One region of the Rhodoplanes sp. P11 genome, then DNA from elsewhere that is predicted to be linked to it. Evidence: predicted binding sites of a transcription regulator. Region 1 holds the regulator's gene; the other holds the start of a gene.
The links. Region 1 encodes LexA, which represses DNA repair genes until DNA is damaged. Its sites were predicted from a motif close to TGTTCNNNNTGTGTTCNG; they were not measured.
Positions count from the first base shown of each region.

Region 2: a site for LexA is predicted at 1,462-1,479, ahead of ACFQUV_RS01280 (ribonuclease T2). Genes of this name have one in related genera too.

Region 1 is NZ_CAXWGY010000019.1:388,681-392,237, reverse strand. It holds gene ACFQUV_RS20950 (ComEC/Rec2 family competence protein) at 1-935, shown strand, start outside; gene lexA (transcriptional repressor LexA) at 1,598-2,302, opposite strand; gene glp (gephyrin-like molybdotransferase Glp) at 2,521-3,557, opposite strand, start outside.
Region 2 is NZ_CAXWGY010000001.1:273,075-276,631, forward strand. It holds gene ACFQUV_RS01275 (hypothetical protein) at 1-98, opposite strand, end outside; gene ACFQUV_RS01280 (ribonuclease T2) at 466-1,224, opposite strand; gene ACFQUV_RS01285 (NCS2 family permease) at 1,612-2,934, opposite strand; gene ACFQUV_RS01290 (cytochrome ubiquinol oxidase subunit I) at 3,301-3,557, shown strand, end outside.

The DNA of each region.
Region 1 (3,557 bases):
TGCTGCCGTTCGGCTTCGACGGCCCGCTGTGGCGCCTGATGGGAACCGGCATCGACTGGATGACAGCGGTGGCCCTGTGGGTCGCCGGGCTGCCCGGGGCGGTCGGACGCATCGCCGCCTTCGGGATCGGGCCGCTGGTGGTCGCCAGCCTCGGTCTCGTCGTGCTGGCTCTGCTGCGCACGCCGCTGCGCTGGGCCGGGGCGGGGCTCCTGGTCGGCGCGGCCCTGTGGGCGATGGCGACGCCGCGCCCCGACGTGCTGATCGCGCCCGGCGGCGACACGGTGGCGGTGCGCGGCGCCGACGGGCGGCTCGTGGTGATGCGCACCGGCTCGCTGGCGCTCGCCACCCGCGACTGGCTCGCCGCCGATGGGGACGCCCGGCTGCCGGCGGCGGCCGAGGCGTCGGGTGGACGCGGAGGCGGCTTCGTCTGCGACCCCGACGGCTGCGTGGCGCACCTCGCGGACGGCAGCGCCGTCGCGGTGCCGCGCACCGCCGCGGCCTTCGGCGACGACTGCCGGCGCGCCGCCCTGATCGTGTCGACGCGCGATCCGCCGCCCGGCTGCCGGGCCATGGTGATCGACCGGGCGATGCTGCGGGAGACCGGCGCCCTGGCGCTGCGGCGGGTGGGCGAGGACTTCGTCGTGGTGCCGACGCGCCTGGCCGGGACGGATCGCCCCTGGTCACCGGCGCCGGCGATCGCGGCCCGGGGGCCCGATCCGGCAGCGGGGGCGACCGGCGTCACGCCCATGCCGCAGCCGCCGCGTCGCCTTCCGGACGCGACGCCAGAGACGGACGATCTCGAGGCCGAGGATGGGCCGACCGCCGACCCGGTGAGCGCCGCACCGAAAGGCATGTCCGCTGGCGGCGCGCCGGACCGTTCGGGTCCCGACCCGGACCGTTCGAGCGCTGACCCGGACCGTGACGATGCGCCCTGACGGCCGGGGCGGGACCTATCGGTCAGCGTTGCGCCGGCGCAAACAGCGCTTCGACGGGCCGAGCACAGCACGACCCGGCGCCCTGGATGAGTTCGCCCCGCCCCGGATTCGCTCCGCCCGACCCGGGCCACGGTCGGTTTTCAGCGCAGCGGGCACGGCCGCCTGAAGCCGTAGCCCGGATGGAGCACCGCGACATCCGGGGCTGCCGGTGCAGTGTTCGGCGATGGTCCCGGGAAGCGATACGATTTTCACCGCCCGTCCCCGAATCCCCGGGGTCTCGCGTGGCTCGACCCCGGGCTACAGGGCTGCCGCAGAACGATGGATGGCCAAAGCGAGCCCCGCCATGACGGCGAGAGGCCGGAGGCCGGCGTCGTCCGCACGAGGCCGTAGCCCGGATGGAGCACCGCGACATCCGGAGCTGCCGGTGCGGTGTTCGGCGGTGGTCCCGGGAAGCGATACGATTTTCACCGCCCGTCCCCGAATCCCTGGGGTCTCGCCTGGCTCGACCCCGGGCTACAGCCGCCCCGGATGTCGCTCCGCTCGACCCGGGCCACGGTCCACGATCCACGATCGGTTCGTGCACGAGCCCGGAGTCCACAGCGCGCCGCATTCGTGCCGTCGCGCAACGTAGCCGCCGTCCGGGCGTCCAGCCGGTCTCTCTCTCAATACCGGCGCATCAGGCCGACCAGCCGTCCCTGGATGCGCACCCGACTGGGGGGAAGGATGCGCACCTCGTAGGCGGTGTTGGCGGGCTCCAGCGCGATCGAGGCGCCGCGGCGGCGGAAGCGCTTGAGGGTGGCTTCCTCGTCGTCCACCAGCGCCACCACGATGTCGCCGGTGTCGGCATTGTCGGAGCGGCGGATCAGCGCGATGTCGCCATCCAGGATGCCGGCCTCGATCATCGAGTCGCCGCGCACCTCGAGGGCGAAGTGGTCGCCGGCGCCCAGCAGCTCGGGCGGCACGTTGAGAATGGCGCTCCTGGATTGGATCGCCTCGATCGGCGTGCCGGCGGCGATTCGCCCCATCACCGGCACGGCGACCGGACGGGTGCCGTCCTCCTCGGGGGCGGGAGGACGGACGCGGCCGAGATTGCCTTCGATGACGCTCGGGGTGAAGCCGCGTGCCCGCACCGCCATGGCGCCGTGGCCGACCGTGTCGGGCAGCTTGATCACCTCGATGGCGCGGGCCCGGTTGGGCAGCCGGCGGATGAAGCCACGCTCCTCGAGCGCCGTGATCAGCCGGTGGATGCCGGACTTCGACCGCAGATCCAGCGCGTCCTTCATCTCGTCGAACGACGGCGGAACGCCGCTCTCCTTCAGTCGCTCGTGGATGAAACGCAACAGCTCGAACTGCTTCCGAGTCAGCATGTGAGGTCCCCCGACATCCGCCCAGGCAGTTCACCCGAACCGCCTAAACAAATCATGAACATACCCTATATGTTCGTTATGTGTTCCGCAACCCTTTAATGTCGGGCGATCGAATCGAGCAATCCCTAGGACCAAAGATTAGCCCTAAGAGATTGGCAGAGCGACAGATCATGTCGGCGGCGGGGGACGCCGCGGCGACGCCGAGAATACCCGACCGCTCAGGCCGGAAGCCGAATCACCCGACACAGGCCGCCCGCCGGAACCGCGGCGGCATGCGGCTCGCGCACCAGGAGGGCGTCGGCCAGCCCGAGCGGGGCGAGGAGGGAGCTGTCCTGATCGCCGACCGGGGTGGCGACCAGCCGGCCCTCGGGGTCGACCGAGAGCGTCGCGCGCAGATGGTCGGCACGCTCGTCGTTCGGCTTGAGGTCACGGGCGGCGACCGCCGGCTCGACCGCAAGCGTGACGTCGTCGCGGCCCTGGAGACGGCGGAGCAGCGGCACCAGGAACAGAACGGCGCCGACGAAGGACGAGACCGGGTTGCCGGGCAGCCCGAGCACATGGACCGGGCCGAGCCGGCCGCTCATCAGCGGCTTGCCGGGCCGCATGGCGACCTTCCAGAAGGCGAGCGCCATGCCCTCGGCCGTGAGGGCGTCCTGCACCATGTCGTAGTCGCCCACCGAGGCGCCGCCGGTGGTGACCAGCACGTCGACGGCGGCGGCGCGTGCCCGCCGGATGGCCGCGACGGTCTCGTCCAGGCGGTCCGGCACGATGCCGAGATCGAGCACCTCGGCGCCCTCGCGGCGGGCGAGCGCCGCCAGCATGAAGCCGTTGGAGTGGACGATCTGGCCGGGGCCGGGATCGGCGCCGGGCGCCACCAGCTCGTCGCCGGTGGCGACGAGCGCGACGCGCGGCCGGCGATATGCCGGCACGCTGGCGTGGTTCATGGCGGCGGCGAGCGCCAGGTCGCGGATCGTCAGGGGCCGGCCACGGCGCAGCAGCACGTCGCCCTCCGAGAAATCGCGGCCGCGCCGCCGGACATGGCGTCCGGGCGCCCCGGCGGTCGAGAAGGTCACGCGGTCGCCGTCGCGGGCCGATACCTCCTGGATCACCACGGTGTCGGCGCCCTCCGGCAGCACGCCGCCGGTGAAGATGCGCGCCGCCTCTCCGGGACCGACCGTGCCGTCGAACGGCCGGCCGGCCGGCACCTCGCCGACGATGCGCAGCGTGGCGGGGCCGGCGACGACGTCGTCGCCGC
Region 2 (3,557 bases), on a different contig from region 1:
AGCGACGTGCCGAGCGGTGTCGCGGCCCCCTCGACGAGGACGGGAGCGGTGGCGTGCAGGGCGTCCGGAAGCGCCCGCCGGGAATCGTGTCGCGCCATGGTTTCCCCTTTCGAGGCCATCCTGGCCGGCGGCGCTGACCTGGGCGTTGTCGCGCCGGCGCGAAGTCGCGCCTCGAAATGCGGCGACTTGCACGGATTGTGGCAAGGTCTCGGAAAGGCTTGCCGGATGCCACAGAGCGCGAAACGCGGTACGCGGCCTGCGGCGCAAGGCAAGAGGGTGAGCACGACCCGTGGAACATGCTTCCGCGCCGAGCTTTGCCGCCGCGCGAGATCACCGCCGCGCGAGATCACCGCCGCGCGAGATCACCGCCGCGCGAGATCACCGCCGCGCAAGAACGCGGCCGCCCCAGATCGCGGCTCCCCCATCACCGCGCGACACGATGCCCCGCGGACACCCTGCCTCCAGTCAGCCGCCGCGGACCGGCGGCATGGTCAGGCGCTCGCGCCGGCAGGCGCGGCGGTCGACCTCCGGGCAATCGCGGAAGCCGAGCTCGCGGTTCAGGCAGATGCGCACCTCGCTCAGCCGGTTGCGGCTACAGCCGACCGCGATGCCGGTGCGCGGGAGCCCGGGATTGGCCCTGACGAAAGCCTCCTCGATCTCGTCGGGCGTCACCGTGAGAGGGTCGGCCGGCTCGTGATAGATCTCCGGGATCTTGATCACCGCACGCGCCTTGCGGACCGTCTCGAAATAGGCGCGCGCCGACAGCCCCGAGCAGACGCCGTGCTTGTCCCATTGGTGGAAGACGAGGCGCGGGCTCGGCATCAGATCCAGCATGGCCGAGACCTGCTCGCGGTTCAGCCGGGGCGCCGGCACCTGGCAGTACTCCGGAAAGCCGCGCTCGTATTGCGGCCACAGGCCGTGCACCACGAACGAGAACGGCCGCGCGCCGCATTGCGGATCGCTGCGCTCGGTCCCGCCGCGCTCGCGATCGGGATCGGAGCGGTTACGGCCGTCGCGGTCGCGACCATCGCGCTCACGACCGTCGCGCCGCTCGGCCGCCGCCGCGCACCAGGACGGCGACCACGACAGCGACAGGACATAGAAGTCGAACTGGCCGGGCTCGTTCTGGCGCCGGTCTGGCTGCGCCACTGCCGATCCGCTGCCCGCGACACCGAGGCCCATCAGCACGACTCCGGCCAGCACGCCGCGCCACCATGCGCCCATCACCCGCCGGCCGGGCCGGGCCGCCGCCCAGGTCGCGGCGTCCGCGTGGACCGCCCGCGCGAAGCTCCCGAACCGTGCCGCCGACAGCACCCCACCTGCCGCCGATTCGGCCGCATCCCCTGCGGCCCCGCCACGCCATGCCGACGAGGTCATGCGCCCCACTCCCGATCCCATTCCACGGCCCGCCGATCGCTTGTCGCCAATCGCCGCGCGACCTCACGAAGCTTAGCAGAGACAAAGAACATTTCAAGAACACAGACCCTCGCCGTCCACGCTCCGGCCCGCGTCCCTCGCATCGGGGTCGAGCCCGGCGACGATGTCCGTGGGCTCGCCGGCGGGCGGTTCGGCGCATCGCCCCCGCGTCCGCGCCGCCGGGCAGGCCAGCCGTCACTGCGTCGCGAACTTGAAGGCGAACAGCAGGGCCAGAATCACGACGGCGGGCTTCGCCTCGCGGAAGCGGCCCGAGACGATCTTGGCACCCGCATAGGTGAGGAAGCCGAGCCCGATGCCGGTGGCGATCGAGTAGGTCAGCGGCATGGTCACCGCCGCCACCACGGCCGGCGCATACTCGGTGACGTCGTCCCACGCGATCTCGGCGAGGCCGCGGGTCATCAGGCAGGCGACGTAGAGCAGCGCCGCCGCCGACGCATAGGCCGGCACCATGCCGGCGAGCGGAGCGAAGAACAGCGCCAGCAGGAACAGCAGCGCCACCACCACGGCCATCAGGCCGGTGCGCCCGCCGGCCGCGACGCCCGAGGCGCTCTCGATGTAGCTGGTCGTCGTCGAGGTGCCGATCAGCGAGCCGAACATCGCCGCGAAGCTGTCGGAGATCAGCGCCTGCCTCATGCGCGGCAGCTCGCCCTTCTCGTTGAGGAGGCCGGCCCGGTGGGTGACGCCGATCAGCGTGCCGGCATTGTCGAACACGTCGATGAACAGGAAGCTGAACACGACGATCAGGAAGGTCTGCTCGGCCAGCGCCGAGAAGTCGAGTTGGAGGAAGGTCGGCGCCAGCGAGGGCGGCGCCGACACCACGCCCGTGTAGGTGGTGAGGCCGAGCGGCAGCCCGATCAGCGTCACCACGAGAATGCCGATCAGGGTGCCGCCCAGGATATTGCGCGAATTGAGGGCGGCGATCGCCACGAAGCCGACCAGGCACAGCACGGCGGCCGGCTCGCGCAGGCTGCCGAGGGTGACCAGCGTCACCGGATGGTCGACGACGATCTTGGCCTGCTCCAGCGCGATGATGCCGAGGAACAGTCCGACGCCCGCCGAGATGGCCAGCTTGAGGTTGAGCGGAATGGCGTTGATGACATACTCGCGCAGCCTGAACACCGAGATCAGGAAGAACAGCACGCCCGAGCAGAACACCGCGGCGAGCGCCTGCTGCCACGAGTACTTGTAGGTGAGGACCACCGTGAAGGCGAAGAAGGCGTTGAGCCCCATGCCGGGCGCCAGCGCCACCGGATAATTGGCGTACAGCCCCATCACCAGCGAGCTGACCGCCGCGGCCACGCAGGTGGCGACGAACACGGCGCCCTTGTCCATGCCGGCGGCCGAGAGGATCGTCGGGTTGACGAACACGATGTAGACCATCGTGAGGAAGGTGGTGACGCCGGCGATCACCTCGGTGCGCACGGTCGTCCCGCTCGCCGTCAGGCCGAAGTAGCGGTCGATGAATGATGCGCCCTGCGGCGCCGCGTGGTCCGTCATGTCCAGTCCCCCTCGACGGCCGACACGCTGCCGGGTGCGGCGTGCCGACCCCCGGCTGGAAGTTGTAATCTGCGCCATAAACGGCGGCAATCGACGCCGGCGCACGCAGTTTAACGGAGCTGTGGACGAGACCGGATACGCGACACGGCACCGCAGGCGGAACCATCCGGCACTGTTTCGCGTTGTACGACCGCTGCGGTCGCCGCGACGACGCGGCGGGCAGGCGAGCCGCCACGGCGCCTCGCGGGCGCCGATGATGGCGTCCGGCGCTTCGCGGCGCCGGTGGTGGCTTCTGGTATCTTCGGCTGCCAGGCAGCACCTGCGGGTGCCTTGCCCCTCCGACCGGACGCCCGAGGTGACGACGACATGGACTTCGATCCGCTGCTGCTCGCGCGCGTGCAGTTCGCTTTCACGATCACGTTCCACATCATCTTCCCGAGCTTCACGATCGGCCTGTCGGCCTATATCGCCACGCTGCTGGTGATGCGGGCGCGCACCGGCAACGAGCGCTACGCCCGGTTGGCACGCTTCTGGACCAAGATCTTCGCGGTGTCGTTCGCGCTCGGCGTGGTGTCGGGTGTCGTACTGTCCTACCAGTTCGGCACCAACTGGAGCCGCTTCTC